DNA from 3 places in the Simplicispira sp. 125 genome. Region 3 is predicted to be linked to each of the others. Evidence: predicted binding sites of a transcription regulator. Region 3 holds the regulator's gene; each other region holds the start of a gene.

Region 1 (7,515 bases), 460 kb from region 3:
GCACTGCCACCCCCGAGCCCTTGCGCTTTTCGACCTTCTGGCCTGCCTTCTGCCGCGTTTGCGCGGCCTTGATGGCCAGTTCGGCGAGTTTCTTGCCATATTCGACATGCTGGTTCAGCCACAGCTCGAGCGCCGGTCGCACAAAGCTCGACACCAGCCGCACCGCGTCGCGTGAGTTCAACCGCTCCTTGATCTGGCCCTGGAACTGCGGGTCCAGCACCTTGGCCGAGAGCACGTAGCTGGCGCGGGCGAACACGTCTTCGGGCAGCAGCTTGACGCCCTTGGGCAACAGGCTGTGCAGCTCGATGAAGCTTTTGACGGCGGTGAACAGACCATCACGCAGGCCGCTCTCGTGCGTGCCGCCCGCGCTGGTGGGGATGAGGTTGACATAGCTCTCGCGCACCGGCTGGCCGTCTTCGGTGAACGCCACGCACCAGGCCGCGCCCTCGCCTTCGGCAAAACTCTCGTGCCCGCCATCGGCAAAACCTTCGCCCTCGAACAGCGGGATCACCGGTTCGCCGTTCAGGGTCTGCTGCAGATAGTCGCGCAGGCCGCCCTTGTATTGCCAGGTCTGGGTGTCACGGGTTTTTTCGTTGACCAGCGAAACGCTCACGCCCGGCATCAGCACCGCCTTGCTGCGCAGCAGGTGCGTGAGCTCGTTCATGGGCAGGTGGCTGGACTCGAAATATTTGGCGTCGGGCCAGGCACGCACCGTGGTGCCCTGCTTGCGGTCGCCTTCGCCCTTGGGCTGCGTGGTCAGCGGCTCGATCACATCACCGGCCGAGAACACGAGGCGCGCGACCTGGCCTTCGCGGTAGCTCGTCGCTTCGAGCCGGGTGGAGAGCGCGTTGGTCACGCTCACACCCACACCATGCAGGCCGCCCGAGAAGCTGTAGGCGCCGCCCTTGCCTTTGTCGAACTTGCCGCCCGCGTGCAGGCGCGTGAAGACCAGCTCGATCACCGGCGCGTTTTCTTCCGGGTGCAGGCCAAACGGGATGCCTCGGCCATCGTCTTCCACGCTCACCGAGCCATCGGCGTGCAAGGTGACCTTGATCTTTTTGCCGTAGCCGGCCAGCGCTTCGTCGGCGGCGTTGTCCAGCACTTCCTGGATGACGTGCAAGGGGTTGTCGGTGCGGGTGTACATGCCCGGCCGCTGCTTGACGGGCTCCAGGCCCTTGAGCACGCGGATCGAGCCTTCGGAGTATTCGCTATTGGAGGAAACGGGAGAGGGTTTGGCTGCCATGGGGGCGGATTGTAGTGTGCTGCTGCGCAAACAGCTGGATGAATACACAGGCACAAGATCTGCAGCCCATGGTTTTTGCCGCGTACCGGTCACCCGTGTTCCGGCGCATTTTGGACAAAATCGCTACATTTATGCGTATGCATACGAATTCCCAAAAATTGTCCATGTTCCAGGTGCTGGCGTGCGGCGCAGCCATTGTCACGCTGTCCATGGGCATTCGCCACGGCTTTGGTCTGTGGCTGCAGCCCATCACGCAGGAGATGGGCTGGACACGCCAGTCTTTTGCACTGGCCATCGCCATCCAGAACCTGTCCTGGGGGTTGATCGGCATCTTTGTCGGCATGGTGGCCGACCGTTTTGGCGCCTTTCGCGTGCTCGTTGCCGGTGCCGTACTGTATGCCTTGGGCCTGGCGGGCATGGCCCTCTCGCCCACCCAGACGCTGTTTGCCCTGACCACGGGCGTGCTGATTGGCGCGGCGCAGGCGGGCACCACCTATGCCGTGATTTATGGCGTGCTGGGGCGGCAGATTGCCCCCGAGAAGCGCTCGTGGGCCATGGGCGTGGCGGCGGCGGCGGGATCGTTCGGCCAGTTCCTCATGGTGCCGGTGGAGGGCCTTCTGATTGCCAACCTGGGCTGGCAAACGGCGCTGCTGGCGCTCGCGTTGATGGTTTTACTGATCGCGCCGCTGGCCTATGGGCTGCGGGAACCGGGCTTTCAGGGCGCGGCACCTGCACATCGCCAGCAAAGTATTGGCGAGGCGCTGACCGAAGCGGTGCGCAACCCCAGCTTTTTGCTGCTGACAGCGGGCTATTTTGTCTGCGGCTTCCAGGTGGTGTTCATTGGCGTGCACATGCCCAGCTACCTCAAGGACCACGGCCTGTCCCCCCAGGTGGCCAGTTTTTCACTGGCGCTGATCGGGCTGTTCAACGTGTTTGGCACCTATATCGCGGGCACGCTCGGCCAGCGCATGCCGCGCCGCCATATCCTGGCCTTCATCTATTTTTCCCGCGCCGTGGTCATCACCATTTTCCTGTGGGTGCCCCTGTCGCCCACGTCGGTGTATGTGTTCTCTGCGATCATGGGTGCACTGTGGTTGTCCACGGTGCCGCCGACCAACGCCACGATTGCGCAGATTTTTGGTGTGCAGCACCTCTCCATGCTCGGCGGGCTGGTGTTCTTCAGCCACCAGATCGGCAGCTTCATGGGCGTGTGGCTGGGGGGTTATCTGTACGACCGCACGGGCAGCTACGATATCGTCTGGCAGATCGCCATTGGCTTGGGGTTATTGGCTGGGCTGGTGAACCTGCCGATCCGCGAACAGCCCCTTGAGCGCGGCGCACCACAACCGGCCTGACCATGTCGATCACCCCCAACACCCCCACATCTGCACAGCGCAAGCACCGCCGCTGGATGGCCTGGGCGCTGGCCGTGGTGGCGCTGCTGGCGGTGTTTGCGCTCTATAGCCAGCCGGAATTCATGGTGATGCTCGCCGACCAGGTGTGGGCCTGTTTTTAGACAAATTGGCCTCTGGCGCTTATGCAGCAAGCGCAACCAGCTATGAATATGAAAGCAACCTATTCCCCACCCGTTGCGCTGGACAACGCTTCTGAATGGGTGCGGCGCTGGTCACACCTGGTGCCGCCGCAGGCGCCCATGCTCGATGTGGCGTGCGGCCAGGGCCGCCACCTGCGCTGGTTCCACACCCTGGGTCATCCGGTGACCGGCATTGACAGCAACCCACAAGCCATCGACGCAGCGGCCTCCGTGGGTGAGGCGATTGCCGCCGACCTTGAAAGCGGCCCCTGGCCGCTGCCCGGGCGCCTGTTCGGCGCGGTCGTGGTCACCAACTACCTCTGGCGCCCACTGCTGCCCATGCTGGTGCAGAGCCTGGCCCCGGGCGGGGTGCTGCTGTACGAAACCTTTGCCTGCGGCAACGAAACCGTGGGCCGCCCCGCGCGGGCAGACTTTTTGCTGCAACCCGGGGAACTGCTCACGGCCTGCGCCAGTCTGCAGGTGGTGGCCTACGAAAACGGATTTCTCGACCCCCCCGCACGCTTCGTGCAACGCATTGCCGCCGTGCGTATGCCACCGAGCGGCGTTTCACCGGCACGCCATCCGCTGCGCGCGCACTCCTAGTTAGAATGCTCTTTTACCGTTTACCACTGCGGACATGACCTCTTCCACCGTCCCCCTCACCGGCAGCATCGTCGCCCTCGTCACCCCCATGCACGAGGACGGCAGCGTGGACTACCCTGCCCTGCGCAAACTGATCGACTGGCATATCGCAGAAGGCACCGACTGCATCGGCGTGGTGGGTACCACGGGCGAATCGCCCACGGTGGACGTCCAAGAGCACTGCGAGATCATCCGCGTCAGCGTCGAACAGGCGGCGGGCCGCGTACCGGTCATGGCCGGGTGCGGCGCGAACTCTACCAAAGAGGCCATCGAGCTGGCCCGCTTTGCCAAGGGCGTGGGCGCCGACAGCCAGCTCCAGGTAGTGCCCTACTACAACAAGCCCACCCAAGAGGGCCAGTACCAGCACTTCAAGGCCATTGCCGAGGCCACGGGCGACCTGCCCATCGTGCTCTACAACGTGCCCGGCCGCTCGGTCGCCGATATGCAGCACGACACCGTGCTGCGGCTGGCGCAGGTGCCCGGCATCATCGCCATCAAGGAAGCCACGGGCAACATCGAGCGCGCGCAGTGGTTGATCCGCGACCTGCCGAAGAGCTTTGCCGTGTATTCGGGCGACGATCCGACCGCTGTGGCCCTGATGCTCTGCGGCGGCCACGGCAACATCAGCGTAACGGCCAACGTAGCGCCGCGCCTGATGCACGAACTGTGTGTGGCTGCCATTGCAGGCAATGCCCGCCGCGCCATGGAAATCCAATTCCAGCTGATGCCCGTGCACAAGCACCTGTTCGTCGAAGCCAACCCCATTCCCGTCAAGTGGGCCATGGCCCGCATGGGCCTGTGCGGCGGCACCATGCGCCTGCCCATGACGCCACTGAGCCAGGGCAACGAGGCCGTGGTCGAAGGCGCACTGCGCTCCGCACGTCTGCTGTAACCAGCCCCCCGATACTCAAGAGGATTTCCGCGTGAACCAAACTGCACGACTGGGCCTGCTGGGCCTGACCATTGCCTTGTCCGCCTGCTCGGTGCTGGAAGGCGAGAAGATCGACTACAAGAGCGCCAGCAAGGGCTCTTCGCTGGAGGTTCCGCCCGATCTGACGCAGCTCTCGCGAGAAACCCGCTACGCCGTGCCTGGCGGCGTGGTTTCGGCCAATGCGCTGCAGGCGGGTCAGGCAACGCAGCCCTCCGGCCCGCAGACAGCGCTGGCGCAAATGGGGGATGTACGCATCGAGCGCAACGGCGACCAGCGCTGGCTGGTCATCAATCGCCCGGCCGACAAGCTCTGGGAACCGGTGCGCGAGTTCTGGCTGGAAAACGGTTTCACGCTCGCGCTGGACCAGTCCAAGCTCGGCATCATGGAAACCGACTGGGCCGAAAACCGCGCCAAGATTCCGCAAGACATCATCCGTAGCACGCTGGGCAAGGTGCTCGATTCGCTCTACTCCACGGGTGAGCGCGACAAGTTCCGCACACGCATGGAACGCGCTGCCGATGGCAGCACCGAAATCTATGTCAGCCACCGCGGCATGGTGGAAGTCTTCAACAGTGCCACCAAGGATTCCACCGTGTGGCAGCCGCGTGCGGCCGATCCGGAGCTGGAAACAGAATTCCTGCGCCGCATGATGGTCAAGCTGGGCGTGAGCAAGGAGCAAGCGGCAGCCGTAGCGACCGCCTCCGCACAGCGCCCGCCCGCCGCGCGCGTGGCGACCGTGGGCGATGTCCCTGTGGTGCAGATTGACGAGGGCTTTGACCGCGCCTGGCGCCGTGTCGGCCTGGCCCTGGACCGGACCGGCTTTACGGTGGAAGACCGTGATCGCAGCCAAGGCGTGTATTTCGTGCGTTATGTAGCCCCCAAGGACGACAAGAAAGAAAAGGGCTTCCTGGGCAAGCTGTTCAGCTCCGAGAAAACCGTTCCGCCACTCAAATACCGCATCGTTGTCCGCAGCCAGGGCGAGGCCACCACGGTGTCGGTCCTCAATGCCGCTGGCGCACCCGAAACCTCGGCCAACGCGTCGAGCATCGTGCGCGTGCTGGCAGACGATCTCAAATAATTCACCCCGAATACGGCCTGGCCGCGGCGGCCAGTGCCGTGATCAAACCGCTATGAAGTTTTGATGCCGCTCTCGCCACCCTGGCGACACCATGGCAGGAAAAGCCGCTGCAGACGTGCGGCATAAGACCGACACAGCAAGAAAAAACCAGCCGGTCAGCATCCATTGCAGGGCGAGAAGCCTGCAGATGCTGAACCGGCTGGTTGGTTCAAGCCAAGATGCTCCCGGCTCGTTCCGTGCTTAGAGCTTCTGGCGCTGCATGAAGCTGTCGAAGGTACCTTCGGCAAAGCGGAACCACAGCACCTGATCGCGCTGGAAGTTCAGATAGTCGGCGTGGATCTTCTTCCAGTCCGGATTTTTTTCATTGAGCTCGGCAAAAACTTCCTTGGCGGCTTTGTACGAAGCGTCCATGACCGACTGCGGGAACGGCAGCACCTTGGCCTTGGCCGCCACCAACTGCTTGAGGGCACCTGGATTGCGTGCGTCGTAACGCGCCTGTGTGGTCACATGCGCTTCGTGCGCAGCGGCCTGGACAATAGCCTTGTTCTCACTCGACAGGCCGTTGAATGCCTTGTCATTGATGTAGAACTCCAGATTCAGACTGCCTTCCCACCAACCGGGGTAGTAATAGAAGGGCGCGACTTTGTTGATGCCCAGCTTCTGGTCATCGTAGGGTCCGATCCATTCGGCGGCGTCAATCGTGCCTTTTTCCAGAGCCTGGTAAATTTCTCCGCCCGGAATGTTCTGCGGCACGCCGCCCATGCGCTCGATAACCTTGCCGGCAAAACCGCCGACACGGAACTTGAGCCCCTTGATATCAGCGGGCGACTTGATTTCCTTGCGGAACCAGCCCCCCATTTGCGCACCCGTGTTACCGCCGACAAAGTTAACAATGTTGTATTGCGCATAAAAATCGCGCATGAGCTTGTGGCCGTTGCCATCCACAACCCAGGCGGTCAGTTGGCGCGAATTCATGCCGAACGGAATGGCACCACCAATGGCAAAGGCCTCGTTCTTGCCGAAAAAATAGTAAGGCGCTGTGTGCGCCATCTCCACCGTGCCACTCTGCACGCCATCGACCACACCAAAGGCAGGCATCAACTCGCCCGCTGCATGGACCGACACTTCAAACTTGCCACCCGACATTTCCTTGACGGCCTTGGCAAACACCTCGGCCGAGCCAAAGATGGTGTCCAGCGATTTAGGAAAACTCGATGCCAGACGCCAGCGCACTGCAGCTTGTGCATGCACCGCTGGCGCGACACCTGCCGCAAGCACCCCGGCAAGGCCGGCATTTTTGATAAGGGAACGACGATCCATTACAAGTCTCCTGTGGATTAAGAAAAGGTGCTGGCGGCGCTTGTGGCGCCCCAAAAAAAAGCCGAAGCCCGGCCCACACTTCTGCGGGCCGAAATCTCCGGCACTTGGGCGATCGCTGCATTGATCGCGCGATCGCAACAAGACGGTAACGGTTTACAGCTTGACCGTGGCCATGTAGCTGTCAAAGCGGAATTCCGAGAAACGACCCCACAGGATCTGGTCGCGCTGGAAGGCGCGCATGTCCTGGTGGATCTTCTTGAATTCGGCCGACTTGGCTTCGTGCTCGGCAAACACTTCCATCGAGGACTTGTAGCCGGCATCCATGAGTTCCTTGGAGAACGCCTTGAGCTGCGTCTTGGCGCCCACGAGCTTCTTGAGCGCGATAGGGTTGTAGGCGTCGTACTTGGACGTCATGTCGCGGGCTGCCACCGCTGTGGCGGCATCCACCATGGCCTGGAATTCGGGCGTCAGCGCGGCGTAGGCCTTGGCGTTGATGAAGAACTCCAGCTCGGCGCCACCTTCCCACCAGCCGGGGTAGTAGTAGTAAGGCGCGACCTTGTTGAAGCCCAGCTTTTCATCGTCGTAGGGGCCGACAAATTCACAGGCATCGAGCGTGCCCTTTTCGAGCGCCTGGTACACATCGCCCGCAGGCATGTTCTGTGGCACTACGCCCAGCTTCTGCATGGATTCACCAAACAGGCCTCCCCCCATACGCATCTTCAAACCCTTGAGGTCTTCGACGGTATTGATTTCCTTGCGGTACCAGC
Region 2 (7,515 bases), 1.8 Mb from region 3:
TCGCGCTCGACCACCAGCGACAACGTGGGCGTCTGCACCCGGCCCACGGTGGTCAGGAAGAAGCCGCCGCCTTGCGAGTTGAACGCCGTCATGGCGCGCGTGCCGTTGATGCCGACCAGCCAGTCGGCTTCAGACCGGCTGCGGGCGGCGTCGTGCAGGCCCTGCATTTGCTGTTCGCTGCGCAACTGGTCGAACCCGTCGCGGATGGCCTGCGGCGTCATGCTTTGCAGCCACAGGCGCTTGATGGGTTTGCCCAGTGGCACGGGTTTGCCCGCCTTGTTGCCACCGGCGTACTGCTCGATCAGGCGAAAGATCAGCTCACCCTCGCGGCCCGCGTCGCAGGCGTTGATGATCTCCGTCACATCCTTGCGCTTGGCCTGTTTGACGACGGCGTTCAAGCGCGTCTTGGTTTTATCGACAGGTTTGAGATCGAAATGCGGCGGAATCACCGGCAGGTGGGCAAAGCTCCACTTGCCGCGTTTCACGTCGAATTCCTCGGGCGCCTGGATCTCCACCAGGTGGCCGACGGCGCTGGTGACGACGTAGCGGTCGTTTTCGAAATGTTCGTCGTGCTTGTCGAATTTGCCCGCCACCGGGGTGAGGGCGCGCACGATGTCTTGTGCGACCGAAGGTTTTTCTGCAATTACCAGTGTTTTGGTCATGTTGGGTCTCGCCATACAGGCTGCCACGGGGCCGGGCCCCGGGCGCTTCTACAATCCTTGCTTCACACACGCGTACACGCGCACGCGCATGTGTGCACTATCAAGTTAACAGAGTTTTGCCATGCCCCGCACTGCAACCGCCGCCGCCGTTGGCCGCCGCATCCAGATTCGCCGCTCCGGCGTACACGGCAAGGGCGTGTTCGCGGTGCAACCCATCGCCGAGGGCGAGGTGCTGATCGAGTACACCGGCGAAATCGTCAGCTGGCAGGAGGCGCAGGACCGCCATCCGCACGACCCGTTGCAGCCTAACCACACCTTCTATTTCCATGTGGATGAAGACCGTGTGATCGATGCCAACTTCGGCGGCAATTCTTCGCGCTGGATCAACCACAGCTGCGACCCCAACTGCTTTGCCGACGAGGTGGATGGCCGCATTTTCATCACCGCGCTGCGCAACATTGCAGCAGGGGAAGAGATCAACTACGACTACGGTCTCATCATCGACGAGCGCTATACCACCAAGCTCAAGGCCGAATACCCTTGCTGGTGTGGCGCGGCGTCCTGCCGGGGCACCCTGCTGGCGCCCAAGCGCGGCTGGGTTGCCCCCGAGCCGCGTGCCAAGGCAACGCCGCCCCGCACCCCGCGGAGGGCCAAGGCATGACCGCCCCGCTGCGCTGGCCGCTGGAGGCGATCTGGGAGGCGGTGGCGCCCCAGCTGCCTGGATTTACCGCCGAGGTGCTCCCGGCATTGGATTCGACCAACACGGAACTGATGCGCCGCGCGCGCGCGGGCCATACCGACCCCGTGCTGCTGGTGGCCGAGCAGCAAACCGCCGGGCGCGGGCGCCTGGGCCGCGACTGGCACAGCGTGCGCGGTGATTCACTCACTTTTTCGCTGGGCCTGCCGCTGGCGCCGGTCGATTGGTCGGGCCTTTCGCTCGCCGTGGGCGTGAGCGTGGCCGAAAGCCTGCAGCCCGCGCTGCCGCTGCCCGGCAGTGCCCTGCCGCGCATTGGCCTGAAATGGCCCAACGACCTGTGGCTGGGCGGTGCGCAGGGCGACCGCAAGCTGGGCGGTATTCTGGTGGAGACGGCCAGCTTTGTGGTCCCGCAGGCCGCCACCCCGGCGCACACCGCGCCCGGCCGCTACGTGGTGGTGGGCGTGGGCCTGAACGTGCGCCCGCAGCATGCCCAAGGCATGTCGCTGCCGCCCGGCTGCCTGCAGGAGGTGGATGCCCAGCTCGATGCCCCCACCGCCTTGCTGCGCATTGCGCCACCCCTGGTGGGCATGCTGCAGTTGTTCGCCGCCTATGGTTTTGCGCCCATGCAGCCGCGCTTTGCGCTGCGCGATGTGTTGCAGGGGCGCAGCGTGCAGTTGAGTGACGGCACCAGCGGCACCGCACACGGCGTGGGCGACGATGGTGCCTTGCTCGTGCATACTGCGGGCGGCATGCTGCCCGTGACCAGTTCCGACATCAGCGTGCGGCCCGTGGCCGCCAGCGTGCCCTGACCATTTCACACACCACCCATGCTGCGTTTTTTTGTGCTCGTCCTGCTGCTAGCCAACGCGGCGTACTACGCCTGGTCGCAGGGCCTGCTACTGGAATGGGGGCTGGCCCCGGTCTCGCAGTCTGAGCCGCAGCGCCTCGCAGAGCAAATTCGCCCCGAGGCGCTGCGCGTGGTGGGCAGCAAGACATCGGCTCCGGCGGTTGCTCCCGCTGCTGCGGCGCAGGAGCCTACATCCGCCCCGGCGCCAGCCCCCGTCGAAGCGCCTGTGGCCGCAGCTCCTGCAGGCGAATGCCTGCAGGCGGGGGTGTTCGACGAAGAGCAGGCCGCCGCCTTGCGCCGCGCCGCCGCCAGCCTGCCCCAGGGCTCGTGGACGCTGGAACGCACCACCATCGCTGGCCGCTGGATGGTCTACATGGGCCGCTTTGCGGATGCCGATGCGCTGGCCAAAAAGCGCGCCGAGCTGCGCGAAATGAACATTCCCTACGACCGCCCGGGCAGCGCATCGCTGGAGCCCGGCCTGTCGCTCGGGCGCTTTTCGACCGAAGAGGCCGCGCAGCGCGGCCTGAGCAACCTGACCGCCAAGGGCGTGCGCACCGCCCGTGTGGTGCAGGAGCGCAACGATGCCCCCGGCTACACGCTGCGCCTGCCCGCCGCCGACAGCGCCCTGCGCGCCCGTGTCGAAGCGCTGCGCACGCCCATGGCCGGCAAGGCGCTGCGGCCCTGCTCCTGAGCGGGCGGTCGTTTTGGGGCTGTTAGCCCTGGTTTGGGGGCATATCGAGTGCCGGAAACCGCAGCGTGAACCGAAGGCCCGGGGGCTGCTGGCCGGGGTGGGCTTCTTCCAGCATGATTTCGGCGCTGTGCTGGCGAGCGATCTCCAGCACGATGGGCAGGCCCAGGCCCGAGCCATCGGCATCGGTGCCCAGTGCGCGGTAAAAGGGCTGAAAGACCAGTTCGCGCTCGGATTCGGGCACGCCAGGCCCCGAGTCTTCGACCTGCAGCAGCAGCACGCGGCCAAAGGTGTCGGCCAGCACGCGCGCGGTGATGATGCCGGGTTTGTCGCTGCTCGACGGGGTGTAGTTGATGGCGTTGTCCACCAGGTTGCGCACCAGCTCCTTGAGCAGCGTGGGGTTACCCTGCACCCACACGCCCGGCGCGCCGGGCTGGGCGCCGTCGTAGCCCAGGTCGGTGCCCTTGTCCAGCGCACGCGGCACCGAGTCGCGCACCACGTCCATGGTCAGGCGCGCCAGGTCGCAGGGTGTGAAGGCGATCTGCGCGCCGCTGCTTTCGGCCCGCGCCAACGCCAGCAACTGGTTGACGGTGTGCGTGGCGCGGATGCTCGAGCGCCCGATCTGCAGCAGCGACCGTTTGAGCTCCTCGGTGCTGGTGCCTTCGCGCTGCGCCAGGTCGGCCTGCATGCGCAAGCCCGCCAGCGGGGTCTTGAGCTGGTGCGCGGCGTCGGCCAGAAAGCGCTTTTGCGTGGCCAGCGAATCGTTCAGGCGCGTCAGCAGGTCGTTCACGGACGAGACCAGCGGTGCGACCTCTAGCGGCACGGTTTTATGGTCCAGCGGGGACAGGTCGTCGGGGCTGCGCGCCCGGATGCGTTCTTCCAGCTGGTGCAGCGGCTTGATGCCGCGCGCCAGCGCCAGCCAGACCAGTAGCACGGCCAGCGGCAGGATGACGAACTGGGGCACCATCACGCCCTTGATAATTTCGGTGGCCAGCACACTGCGCTTTTCGCGTGTTTCGGCCACCTGCACCAGGGCCAGCGGGGCGCCTTCGAGTGGCAGGCGCACCCAGATATAGGCCATGCGGATTTCCAGTCCGCGCAGCTCGGCGTCGCGCAGGCGCACCTCTCCGATGGTGGGGGCTTCGTCCTCGGTCGGCAGCGGCAGTTCGCGTTCGCCCGAAAGCAGTTCGTTGTGCGGCCCGGTGACCTGGTAGTACACCGTGTCAGAGTCGTCGGCGCGCAGGATTTCGCTCGCGGGCTGGGGCAGGTTGAACTGGGGCTTGCCCTTGTGCACCGACACCAGCTGTGCCAACGCATGGGCGTTGTATTCCAGCGCGCGGTCGAAAGGCTTGTTGGCAATGCCCTGCGCTACCAGCCAGGTCAGCGCCAGGCTCACCGGCCACAGCAGCAGCAGCGGGGTGAGCATCCAGTCCAGGATCTCGCCGAACAGGGAGCGCTGCTCGCGCTGGAAGATCTTCAAGATCGTGGCCCTGTTTTTGAATAAAAAGTGGCTTTAACGCAATGTGGGAAAGCGCTAAAAGCTATTAAATTAGGAGCAAGCGATGCCGCTCCATCGGTGCCGCAAGAAACTGGCACGGCCCAGGCCAGCGGCCGCCGCGCAAGGGCCGCCCCGCCGCGCTGGCGGCGTCTCCCCTCCCGCAGCGTGCAGCGAGGCGAGAGAGGGGGGAAGGAGCGCAGCGACACAGGGGGGAGTTCCCTACCCTAGCCGGGAATTTTTTCCAGGCAGTAACCCAGGCCACGCACCGTGGCGATGCGGATTGGGCCCTTCTCGATCTTCTTGCGCAGGCGGTGGATGTACACCTCGATGGCGTTGTTGCTCACTTCTTCGCCCCATTCGCACAAGCGCTCGACCAACTGGTCCTTGCTGACCAGGCGCCCGGCGCGCTGCAGCAGCACTTCGAGCAAGCCCAGCTCGCGGGCTGACAGCTCCACCATCTTGCCGTCAATGGTGGCCACGCGGCCCGATTGGTCGTACACCAGCGGGCCGTGCTTGATGGTCGAAGTGGCACCACCCATGCCTCGCCGCGCCAATGCGCGCACCCGCGCTTCCAGTTCCTGCAGTGAGAAAGGCTTTGCCATGTAGTCGTCGGCGCCCAGGTCCAGCCCCTGAACGCGCTCTTCCACGCTGTCAGACGCCGTGAGAATCAGCACCGGCAAGGCCGAGCCTCGGCTGCGCAAGCGCTTGAGCACTTCCAGCCCGTGCATGCGCGGCAGGCCCAGGTCCAGGATGAGCAGGTCGAATTCGTTGTTGGTCAGGAGTGCCGCATCGGCCTCGCTGCCGCTGGCCACATGGTCCACCACGGCGCCCGAACTGCGCAGTGTGCGCAAAAGGCCATCGGCCAGCACCTGGTCGTCTTCGGCAATGAGGATGCGCATGCTTGTCTCCTTGTAATGCGTCTGATTTTAGGAGCCTGCCGAGCGCTGTGTGCGGTTCAAAGAGGATTGCTGCCGCTGGCGTAGGTTTCCAGCCCAATGGACACCACCGCAGCCACTTCAGCGCCCACCTCGGCGCGCAGCTCCGCTTCGGCCTGGGCCAGTGCGCTGCGAAAAGCCTCCAGCCATGCCAGCCCTGTGGCAGTGAAGTGCACACGGCGTGCACGTGCATCGTGCGGGTCGGCTGCGCGGCGCACCAGTCCCCAGGCTTCGCACTGGTCCACCAGTGCGCCCATGGACTGCTTGGACATGCCTGCGCGCTCGGCCAGGTCGACCAGCCGGTCGCCGTGCAGCGACAGGTGCCGCGTGATGTGCACGTGGGCCGCGCTCACCTGGTCGCGCGCGGCCAGGTTGGACAGGGCCAGTGGTACCTCCACATTGCGCGCCATCAGCTGCAGCACCCGCGCATCGAAGCGGCGCAGCGCGTCCCCCATCAAGCGGCCCAGGTGTGTCTGGCGCCAGTGGTCGTGGGCGGGGGAGGTGGCTTGCAGAGGCATTGTTATATGGTAAGGCAAACTGACCAAATAATCTGATGATTTCTACCAATGGCTTGGTAGACTACTGTTCAAGCATCCAGTTCATTTGTTGTTGAAACGGTGAGCGGTCTCTTCTAACCTGTTGACCTCCAAGGAGATTTCCATGAACGCACCCATCAGCCGCAGCATGCCCCCCGATGGCGAAAAAGCCAAAGCCCTGGCCGCCGCGCTGGCCCAGATCGAGAAGCAGTTTGGCAAAGGCACCATCATGCGCCTGGGCGAAGGCGAGGTGATCGAGGACATCCAGGTGGTGTCCACCGGCTCGCTGGGTCTCGATGTGGCGTTGGGTGTGGGCGGTCTGCCGCGCGGCCGCGTCGTCGAAATTTATGGGCCTGAGTCCTCGGGCAAAACCACGCTCACGCTGCAGGTCATCGCCGAAATGCAAAAACAGGGCGGCCAGTGCGCGTTCGTCGATGCCGAGCATGCGCTCGACATCCAGTACGCACAAAAGCTGGGCGTCAACCTGCAAGACCTGCTCATTTCGCAGCCCGACACCGGCGAGCAGGCGCTCGAAATCGTGGACAGCCTGGTGCGTTCGGGTGCGGTCGATCTGATCGTCATTGACTCGGTGGCCGCGCTCACGCCCAAGGCTGAAATCGAGGGCGATATGGGTGACAGCCTGCCCGGTCTGCAGGCGCGCCTGATGAGCCAGGCGCTGCGCAAGCTCACCTCGACCATCAAGAAGACCAACTGCATGGTCATCTTCATCAACCAGATCCGCATGAAGATCGGCGTCATGTTCGGTAGCCCTGAAACCACCACTGGCGGCAACGCGCTCAAGTTCTACGCTTCGGTGCGCCTGGACATCCGCCGCACCGGCACCATCAAGAAGGGCGAGGAAGCCATTGGCAACGAAACCCGCGTCAAGGTGGTGAAGAACAAGGTCTCGCCACCATTCAAAACCGCCGAGTTCGACATCCTGTTTGGTGAAGGCATTTCGCGCGAGGGTGAAATCATCGACATGGGGGTGACGGCGCGCATCGTGGAAAAATCCGGCGCCTGGTATGCCTACAACGGTGAAAAAATCGGCCAGGGCCGCGACAATGCACGCGAGTTCCTGCGCGAAAACCGGGCGTTGGCCCATGAGATCGAGAACAAGGTGCGCGAGAGCCTGGGCATCGCACTGCTGCCTGCCGCCTTGCCGGTCGCTGCGCCCTCTGCGGCCGCAGAAGCCTCTGACGCTACCGACGGTGTGGTGCCTGCCCCCGCAGGCCGTGCCCGCAAGGCCGAAGCCAAGGCCGACTGAGTTGCCTTGAACCTAGAAACGGCAGTTGACCGCTTTGTCTCTCTTGCTAAGCCGCATGAAATCGACCGTTGATGGCTTCGATGGTGTTCACCTGATGGGTGAAAGCGCTATGCACTCGCCAGCACCGCGCTCAGGGCGCCATGCGGCGTTGTTCCTCCTTGCGGGCAGGAGCCCGCCGCGTCGTCTCGTCTTGCCTGGCTCCCAGATCACGGCACCGGCGGGCGCATCCAACTGCTGTTTCTAGGTTGCATGGCTGCACCGCCGATCTCCCTGAAAGGCCGCGCGCTGCGCTATTTGGCGGCGCGCGAGCATTCCCGGGCGGAATTGCTGCGCAAGTTGGCACCGCACGCGCAGGAGCCCGGTGAGATCGAGCGCGTGCTCGACG
Region 3 (7,515 bases):
GAAGACCCTGAACCTCGCTGGCGCAGTTGCTGAAAAGTGTGATCTGTTGGTGCTGCTGGTGCCAGAAGCATTCGTTCCGGGAGCGGATGCGCTCTCTGACTTGGTCACGCAGGCCTTCAAAGCCAAAGACCTCGACGCCAAGCCTGGAAAACACTTGCAGATGTACCAGCCACAAGGGGTTGCGGCCCGCCGTGTGGTGCTGGCGGGTATCGGCCAGGGCGATGCGCGCGCGGTGCGACAAGCCATGGCGGCCATCGCTTCCGTGTTTCGGCAAGCGGCTGTCAAGCGTGCCGTTGTCTGTTTTGCGGCGTTGGCATCGCCTGCCGCCGTTGCAGCCGCTGTGCAAGGTGCGGCACAGGTCAGCTATGTCTATACCACGACCAAGCCCAAGGCAGAGGCTCGCAGCCTGGTCCGCGTGGTGATCGCAGTGGCCAACGCAAATGCCGTGAACGATGCCTTCGAGCACAGCGCGGCGGTGGTGACAGGGGTGGAATTTGCGCGTGAATGGGGCAACCGCCCCGCCAACCATGCCACGCCCGCCTTGCTGGCCGGAGCCGCCAAGGCCTTGGCCAAGCATCCAGGCATCCAGTGCAAGGTCATGGGGCCTCCAGAAGTGGCACGGCTGGGCATGGGCGCTTTCATGGCGGTGGCCCAAGGGTCGCACGAGCCCTTGCGCCTGATCGAGTTGCGCTACAGCGGGGCTGCCAAAACGCAGGCACCCGTGGTGCTGGTGGGCAAGGGCATTACCTTTGATACGGGCGGCATCTCCATCAAGCCAGCGCCCGAAATGGATGAAATGAAGTTCGACATGTGCGGTGCGGCCAGCGTGCTGGGTGTTTTCCGTGCGCTGGCCGAGCTGCAGCCCTCCATCAACGTCGTGGGCCTGATCCCTGCCTGCGAGAACATGCCCGATGGCCGTGCCATCAAGCCGGGCGATGTGGTCACCAGCATGAGCGGCCAGACCATTGAAATCCTGAACACTGACGCCGAGGGGCGTCTGGTGCTGTGCGATGCGTTGACCTACGCTGCGCGTTTCAAACCTGCGGCGGTGGTCGATATTGCAACCTTGACGGGTGCCTGTGTGATCGCACTGGGCGGCGTGCGCACCGGTATGTTTGCCTCGGATGATGCCCTGGCCAATGCCTTGCTGGCGGCGGGGGAGGCCAGCGACGACCTGTGCTGGCGCATGCCGCTGGACGATGACTATGCCGAAGGTTTGAAGACCAACTTCGCCGACGTCGCCAATGTGGCTGGTCGGCCTGGGGGCGCCATCTCGGCGGCCAAGTTCCTGCAGCGCTTTGTGGAGGGTGTTCCCTGGGCGCATCTGGACATTGCCGGAACGGCTTGGAAGGGTGGGGCCGCCAAGGGCGCCACGGGCCGACCTGTGGGCTTGCTAGTGCATTACCTGCTGGGCACGGCGACAGCGCCTGTCAGTGCAAAACCCAAAGCACGCCCACGCAAGGGGCCCGCGCGGGGTGCCTGAGAGGCCATGACAGACATTGAATTCCATTTCAATGCGCCAGACAAGCTGGTGCATGCGTGTCGCTATGCCCGCAAGCTCCTTAAAAACGACAGGCGCCTGGTCATCACGGGCCCCGAGCATGTGCTGGAAGATGTCGATGCTCTGTTGTGGAACATGTCGGCACACGACTTTGTGGCCCACTGCCGCGGCGATAGCGATCCACAACTGTTGGATGCATCGCCCATTGTGCTGACATCGGACCCTAGCCAGTCTCCCCACCGTGATGTGCTGCTGAACCTGGGGGATACGCTTCCTCTGGCGTTTGAACGGTATAGCAAGCTGGTTGAGGTGGTCAGCGCCCATGATGAACCAGACCGCGCGCATGCGCGCATGCGCTGGCGCCACTATACCCAGCAGGGCTATGGCCTGGTCCGCCATGATCTGGTGCAGAAAGCTGATTGATGTCGACCCTTCCACCCAGAACGCCGCCTCGGTTCGTGCCCACCTTGACCGAGGTCGTGCAACCCGGACCGATCGACACAAAGCCGGAATCTGCGGCTGTGCGCCCTGCGCAGACAGTCGGTGCATTGGCAAGTTCTGTTCGTCCATCCGTTCCGCCCGGCATTCCTGCCGCCGCGGTGGCGCTTCAGAAATCAGGCGTTTTGCCCGCTGTGCCACTGCCTCCACCGGCTGCAGCCGTTCGTGCTACCCCTGCAGTAGTACCGCCGCCCGCACCGCACTATGCTGCCTCACCAGTGCCGCCTCCACAGGATATTGCTGGTTCCGTACCTGCAAGGGAGCTCCAAAAAACGTCTCCTGTCGTGCAAGAAGCAGGGGGCGGGTCTGCGACAGCCCGGCCGGCTCGTGTGTTGGCGGATGGGTTTGAAGAGATGATGGTGCACCGCGTCATGCAACGTGTCGATGTGATGCTGGAGCAGCGTCTGCGCGACGCGATTGCCTTGGTGGTGCAGGAGCAGACGCGCTCCGTACTGCCGCGTCTTCGTGAAGAAATCGAGTCGGTCGTGCGCCACTCTGTTTACGAGGCGGTAGCCGACGAACTGGCCAGCGGATCACCAACCACTGCGCTGCGTTGACAGGGTTTTCGATGATTAATTCTTCTGCATTTCATCGTGTTCCCTAATGCCTTGTGGCGTAAATTGCGGTATGTTCCCCTGCGTTGAGAAACAAGAATAATCTCAGCGTTTATCTTTACTGGAGATTCCTATGCAATTGAAGTTGAAACTGACCGTAGTTGCTGCTATCGCGGCTGTCACCGGATTGGCCTCTGCACAAGAACAGGTGGTCAAGATCGGTCACGTGGCACCGGTTTCCGGCGCCCAAGCCCACTACGGCAAGGACAACGAAAACGGCGCGCGCATGGCTATTGAAGACATCAATGCCAAGGGCGTCACGATCGGTGGCAAGAAGATCAAGTTTGAACTGCAGGCCGAAGACGACGCAGCTGACCCCAAGCAGGGCACCGCTGCTGCGCAGAAGCTGTGCGACTCCAAGGTCGTTGGCGTGGTGGGCCACCTGAACTCGGGTACTACCATTCCTGCATCCAAGGTCTATAACGATTGCGGTATTCCCATGGTCACGGGCGCTGCAACCAACCCCACCCTGACGAAGCCTGGCTACAAGACCACGTTCCGCATCATCTCCAATGACAACGCCCTGGGCGCTGGACTGGCAGCTTATGCCCATGACGTGCTCAAGCTGAAGACGGTTGCCATCGTCGATGACCGTACCGCTTACGGCCAAGGCGTGGCCAATGTGTTCAAGAAAGTGGCTGCTGAATTGGGCATGAAGGTTGTCGATGAGCAATTCACCACCGACAAGGCCACCGACTTCATGGCGATTCTGACGGCCATCAAGGCCAAGAATCCCGATGGCATCTTCTTCGGCGGCATGGACCCCCAGGCTGGCCCTATGCTGCGCCAGATGGAGCAGTTGGGCATGGCCAACACGAAGTATTTCGGTGGTGACGGTGTGTGCACTTCAGAAATCGCCAAGTTGGCTGCAGGCGCTAAAACCCTGACCAACGTGATTTGCGCTGAAGGCGGCGCATCGTTGGCCAAGATGCCTGGCGGTGTAGAGTGGAAGAAGCGCTACGATGCCAAGTACCCAGGTCAGTTCCAGGTTTACAGCCCCTACACCTACGATGCCACCACGCTGCTGGTTGACGCTATGAAACGCGCCGACTCTGTGGATCCCAAGGTTTACACGCCTGAACTTGCGAAGTCCAATTTTAAGGGCGTGACCGCCAATATTGCCTTTGAATCCAATGGCGAAATGAAGAACCCTGCCATCACGCTGTACAAGTATGTTGACGGCAAGAAGACTGCATTGAACTGATCCGTGGTCAGGTTTGCGCTGGTTTAGGCCAGTGCACGCAAAAAAGGCTTCCTTTGGGAAGCCTTTTTTATTTCAGCGCCTGACCTGTAGTGCGCCAGGGTTCACGATATTTGTGGGTGTACCTTTAATGAAATTCACCACGTTATCGAAAGCTGCACCGAAATACAGCTCATAGCTCTCCTGCTCGACATACCCAATATGCGGTGTGCAGATGCAGTTCTCCAGGCGCAGCAAGGCATGGCCTTGCAAAATAGGCTCGCTCTCGAAAACATCGACCGCAGCCATACCGGGGCGCCCACGGTTGAGTGCGGCGATCAGGGCATCGGGTTCGATGAGTTCGGCGCGCGACGTATTGACCAGCAGGGACGTGGGCTTCATACACGAGAGGGTTTCCAGTGTAACGACTCCCCGGGTTTCATCGGTCAGGCGCAAGTGCAATGAAATCACGTCGCATTGCGCAAAAAATTCGTGACAGGTGGAAGCGACCTGGTACCCATCCGTCAGTGCCTGGACGCGCGATCCATCGCTTCCCCAGATGCGCACATTCATACCAAAAGCCTTGCCGTAACTGGCGACGAGCTGGCCGATGCGGCCATATCCCCAGATGCCCAAAGTTTTGCCGCGCAATACGTTGCCAACACCGAAATTGGGTGGCATTCCTGCCGCCTTCAGGCCCGATTGCTGCCAGGCTCCATGTTTGAGGTTGGCTATGTACTGGGGAAGCCGCCGCATGGCCGCCATGGTGAGTGCCCAGGTCAGTTCAGCAGGCGCCACCGGGGAACCCACACCCTCGGCCACGGCAATGCCGCGTTCGGTGCAGGCGCCCACATCGATATGGCTGCCGACCTTGCCAGTCTGAGCGATCAGTTTCAGACGGGGGAGTTTCTCGATCAACTGTCGTGAAATATGCGTGCGCTCACGCACCAGCACGATCACGTCGGCATCTTTCAAGCGCACCGACAGCTGCCCCAAGCCTTTGACGGTATTGGTATAGACCTTGGCGGAATAAGCGTCCAAGCGTGTGGCGCAGTGGAGCTTGCGCACGGCATCCTGGTAATCATCGAGGATCACGATATTCATCCCGCCATTGTGCCTTGGCTCCATGGCGGTTCGCCGGCAACAACACGTAAGGCTGCTCCGGGGTCAAAGCACGCGGAGCAGGAATGGGCGGGCGTTAGTGCTGGTTCTCGCTGGCGGCCAGTCGGTCAAGTTCAGCGCATACATCGGCCATACGCCCGGAAATTGCCATGCGCCCGCAGGCGCTGGTGTGGCTGCGCAGCACGCGCAAGGGCGCATGGGCGTCGCTGGTGCGAGGCAGGGGGCGCAGAGGGCGTGCTGAGGGTTTGTGGGCCTTGCGCACTGCGATGGTGCTGTGGCGCAAAGACTCATTCAGGCCCTGATGTTGCAGTCTGACGGGGCTTGCGGAAGTGTGCGAAGGCAGCAGTGGGTGCAGCGGTTGCTGCGCATTACTGAGCGTGGGGTTTTGCAGGCCTGGCGTGTTGCGCCGGGTACTCCACCAGCGGTGCAAGGCCGTCAAAGGATGGGTGAGGGTGGCCGCAGCCAGCAGGGCAATTCCCATGTGAAAACTCCAGAGGTCAGAGGTTGAACACAGGCAGGATTGCGAAAAATGCACCGCCAGCAGGGCTGGCAGGCATGAATGGAGGCCTGCCAAACGCCCGCCACCTGCGGCGGTGCGTACGCTGCTACATGAGCATGGTGTTGCGGATCAGGCCGACAGCGAGCCCTTCGATGGCAAAAGGCTCGCCGGGTTCGACGACGATGACTGGGTAATCGGGATTCTCTGGCAGCAATTCGATGGCGTGGGCCGTACGCCGCAGGCGCTTGACCGTGACATCGTCGCCCAAGCGGGCCACGACGATCTGGCCGTTGCGCGCCTCATGTGCAATTTTCACGGCCAGCAAGTCCCCATCCATGATGCCAATGTCGCGCATCGACATGCCGCGTACTTTGAGCAGGTAGTCAGGCTTGTGCTGGAACAGGCTGTCTTCAACACAATAGGTCTGTTCCACATGTTCCTGCGCGAGAATGGGCGAGCCAGCGGCTACCCGACCTACCAGGGGCAGCATGAGTTGTGACAGGCCGGGAATAGGCAGGCTGTATTGTGTGCCGCGAGCGGCATTGATGGAGCGCACCGTCTCGCCGCACAAGCGAATGCCGCGCGAAGTGCCGCTGACCAGTTCGATCACACCCTTGCGCGCCAAGGCCTGGAGGTGTTCTTCAGCGGCGTTGGCCGATTTGAAACCCAGTTCGGTGGCGATTTCGGCGCGTGTGGGGGGGGCGCCGGTGCGCGAAATGGCAGTTTGGATCAGATCCAGAATCTGCTGCTGGCGGGCCGTGAGTTTGGGGACGTTGAGCATGGCAGGTTCCACAAAGGACGAGAAAAAGGATTGAAACTGTTTTTTAATCCAGTAGCTGTATTTTTAACCAGTTTTTCAGGGGATGCAAGTGAGCGCAGGAAAAATCGTTGTTTTGGGCACAGGCGGAACCATCGCAGGCAAAGCGTCTGTAGCGGGTGACAACATTGGGTATGTGGCGGGACAGGTGGATGTGCAGGAACTGCTGGAGGCTGTGCCCGGACTGGTGCAGGCGGCCCAGGGGCCGCTGCAGGTGGAGCAGGTCGCGCAGATCGATAGCAAGGACATGGAGTTTTCGGTCTGGGCTGACCTCGCGATCCGGTGCCGCCGCTATCTGGCCGACGAAACGGTGCGCGCCATCGTGATCACCCACGGCACGGATACCCTGGAAGAGACGGCTTGGTTTCTGCACTCGGTGCTGGATGCCGCTAAGCCGGTGGTGCTGACCTGTGCTATGCGCCCCGCCACCGCTATGGCTCCAGACGGGCCGCAAAACCTGCTGGATGCCATGGCCGTGGCCACGGCGCCGGGAGCCTGCGGCGTACTGGCCGTGTGCGCTGGGGTGGTACATGGTGCGCGACAGGTGCGAAAAGTCCATCCCTACCGGGTGGATGCGTTTGGTTCCGACGAAACAGGCCCTCTGGGCTGGATCGAGGAAGGGCATGTGCGATGGGCACAAAATAGGCCTGTAGCGCTTATGGGATGGGCGCAATCAGCTCTTGAAAAGATAGCTAACGGTGCGCCTTGGCCGCGTGTAGAGATCGTCATGAATTACGCTGGCGCCCGTGGTGCCACGGTGGACGCTCTGGTGGGCGACGGCGTGCAGGGCTTGGTAGTCGCCGCCACTGGAAATGGCAGCCTGCACCATAACTTGCAGGCCGCGCTGGAACATGCGCAGGCCGCGGGCGTAGCCGTGCGTGTGACAACGCGCTGTACCGAGGGTCAGGTGCTGCCGCGTGCCGGGGCTTCTTTGCCACTGGGCCATGGGCTCAGTCCGGTAAAGGCCCGCGTATCTCTGATGCTGGAACTGCTCGGCGGCGGCGTTCCGGCCTGATTGCCGATGGGTTGAAGCCCAGAAACGCCAACGCCCCGCATGCGGGGCGTTGTGCTGGGGCTCGCGTGCGGGCCTACAGGAATGGCGCTCAGCCTGCCAGTGCGGCCATTGCGCGGGCGGTGATTTCTTCCACGCTGCCGGTACCGCTGATGGCGCGGTATTGGGGGGCGTTGGCGGGGTCCTGGGTCGCCCAGCCTGAGTAGTAATCGACGAGAGGGCGTGTCTGGGCGCTGTAGACCTCCAGGCGCTTCTTCACAGTTTCTTCCTTG

What was found. Region 3 encodes LexA, which represses DNA repair genes until DNA is damaged. Its sites were predicted from a motif close to ACTGTATNNNNATACAGT; they were not measured.
Region 1: C8D04_RS02790 (DNA topoisomerase IV subunit B) is a predicted target of LexA. The motif match lies at 1,277-1,294, and genes of this name have one in related genera.
Region 2: recA (recombinase RecA) is a predicted target of LexA. The motif match lies at 5,909-5,926, and genes of this name have one in related genera.

The regions. Positions count from the first base shown of each region.
Region 1 covers NZ_QEKM01000001.1:591,869-599,383, reverse strand. The annotation lists gene C8D04_RS02790 (DNA topoisomerase IV subunit B) at 1-1,243, opposite strand, end outside; gene C8D04_RS02785 (MFS transporter) at 1,381-2,598, shown strand; gene C8D04_RS18625 (hypothetical protein) at 2,601-2,759, shown strand; gene C8D04_RS02780 (class I SAM-dependent methyltransferase) at 2,802-3,380, shown strand; gene dapA (4-hydroxy-tetrahydrodipicolinate synthase) at 3,415-4,311, shown strand; gene bamC (outer membrane protein assembly factor BamC) at 4,343-5,428, shown strand; gene dctP (TRAP transporter substrate-binding protein DctP) at 5,669-6,748, opposite strand; gene C8D04_RS02760 (TRAP transporter substrate-binding protein) at 6,902-7,515, opposite strand, start outside.
Region 2 covers NZ_QEKM01000001.1:2,835,458-2,842,972, reverse strand. The annotation lists gene C8D04_RS13285 (DNA topoisomerase III) at 1-662, opposite strand, end outside; gene C8D04_RS13280 (SET domain-containing protein-lysine N-methyltransferase) at 784-1,323, shown strand; gene C8D04_RS13275 (biotin--[acetyl-CoA-carboxylase] ligase) at 1,320-2,168, shown strand; gene C8D04_RS13270 (SPOR domain-containing protein) at 2,187-2,897, shown strand; gene C8D04_RS13265 (sensor histidine kinase) at 2,920-4,374, opposite strand; gene C8D04_RS13255 (response regulator transcription factor) at 4,617-5,291, opposite strand; gene C8D04_RS13250 (MarR family winged helix-turn-helix transcriptional regulator) at 5,348-5,845, opposite strand; gene recA (recombinase RecA) at 5,988-7,130, shown strand; gene recX (recombination regulator RecX) at 7,380-7,515, shown strand, end outside.
Region 3 covers NZ_QEKM01000001.1:1,050,967-1,058,481, forward strand. The annotation lists gene C8D04_RS04795 (leucyl aminopeptidase) at 1-1,483, shown strand, start outside; gene C8D04_RS04800 (DNA polymerase III subunit chi) at 1,490-1,924, shown strand; gene C8D04_RS04805 (hypothetical protein) at 2,371-2,556, shown strand; gene C8D04_RS04810 (branched-chain amino acid ABC transporter substrate-binding protein) at 2,687-3,817, shown strand; gene C8D04_RS04815 (D-2-hydroxyacid dehydrogenase family protein) at 3,890-4,897, opposite strand; gene C8D04_RS04820 (hypothetical protein) at 4,992-5,396, opposite strand; gene lexA (transcriptional repressor LexA) at 5,521-6,195, opposite strand; gene C8D04_RS04830 (asparaginase) at 6,278-7,246, shown strand; gene adk (adenylate kinase) at 7,335-7,515, opposite strand, start outside.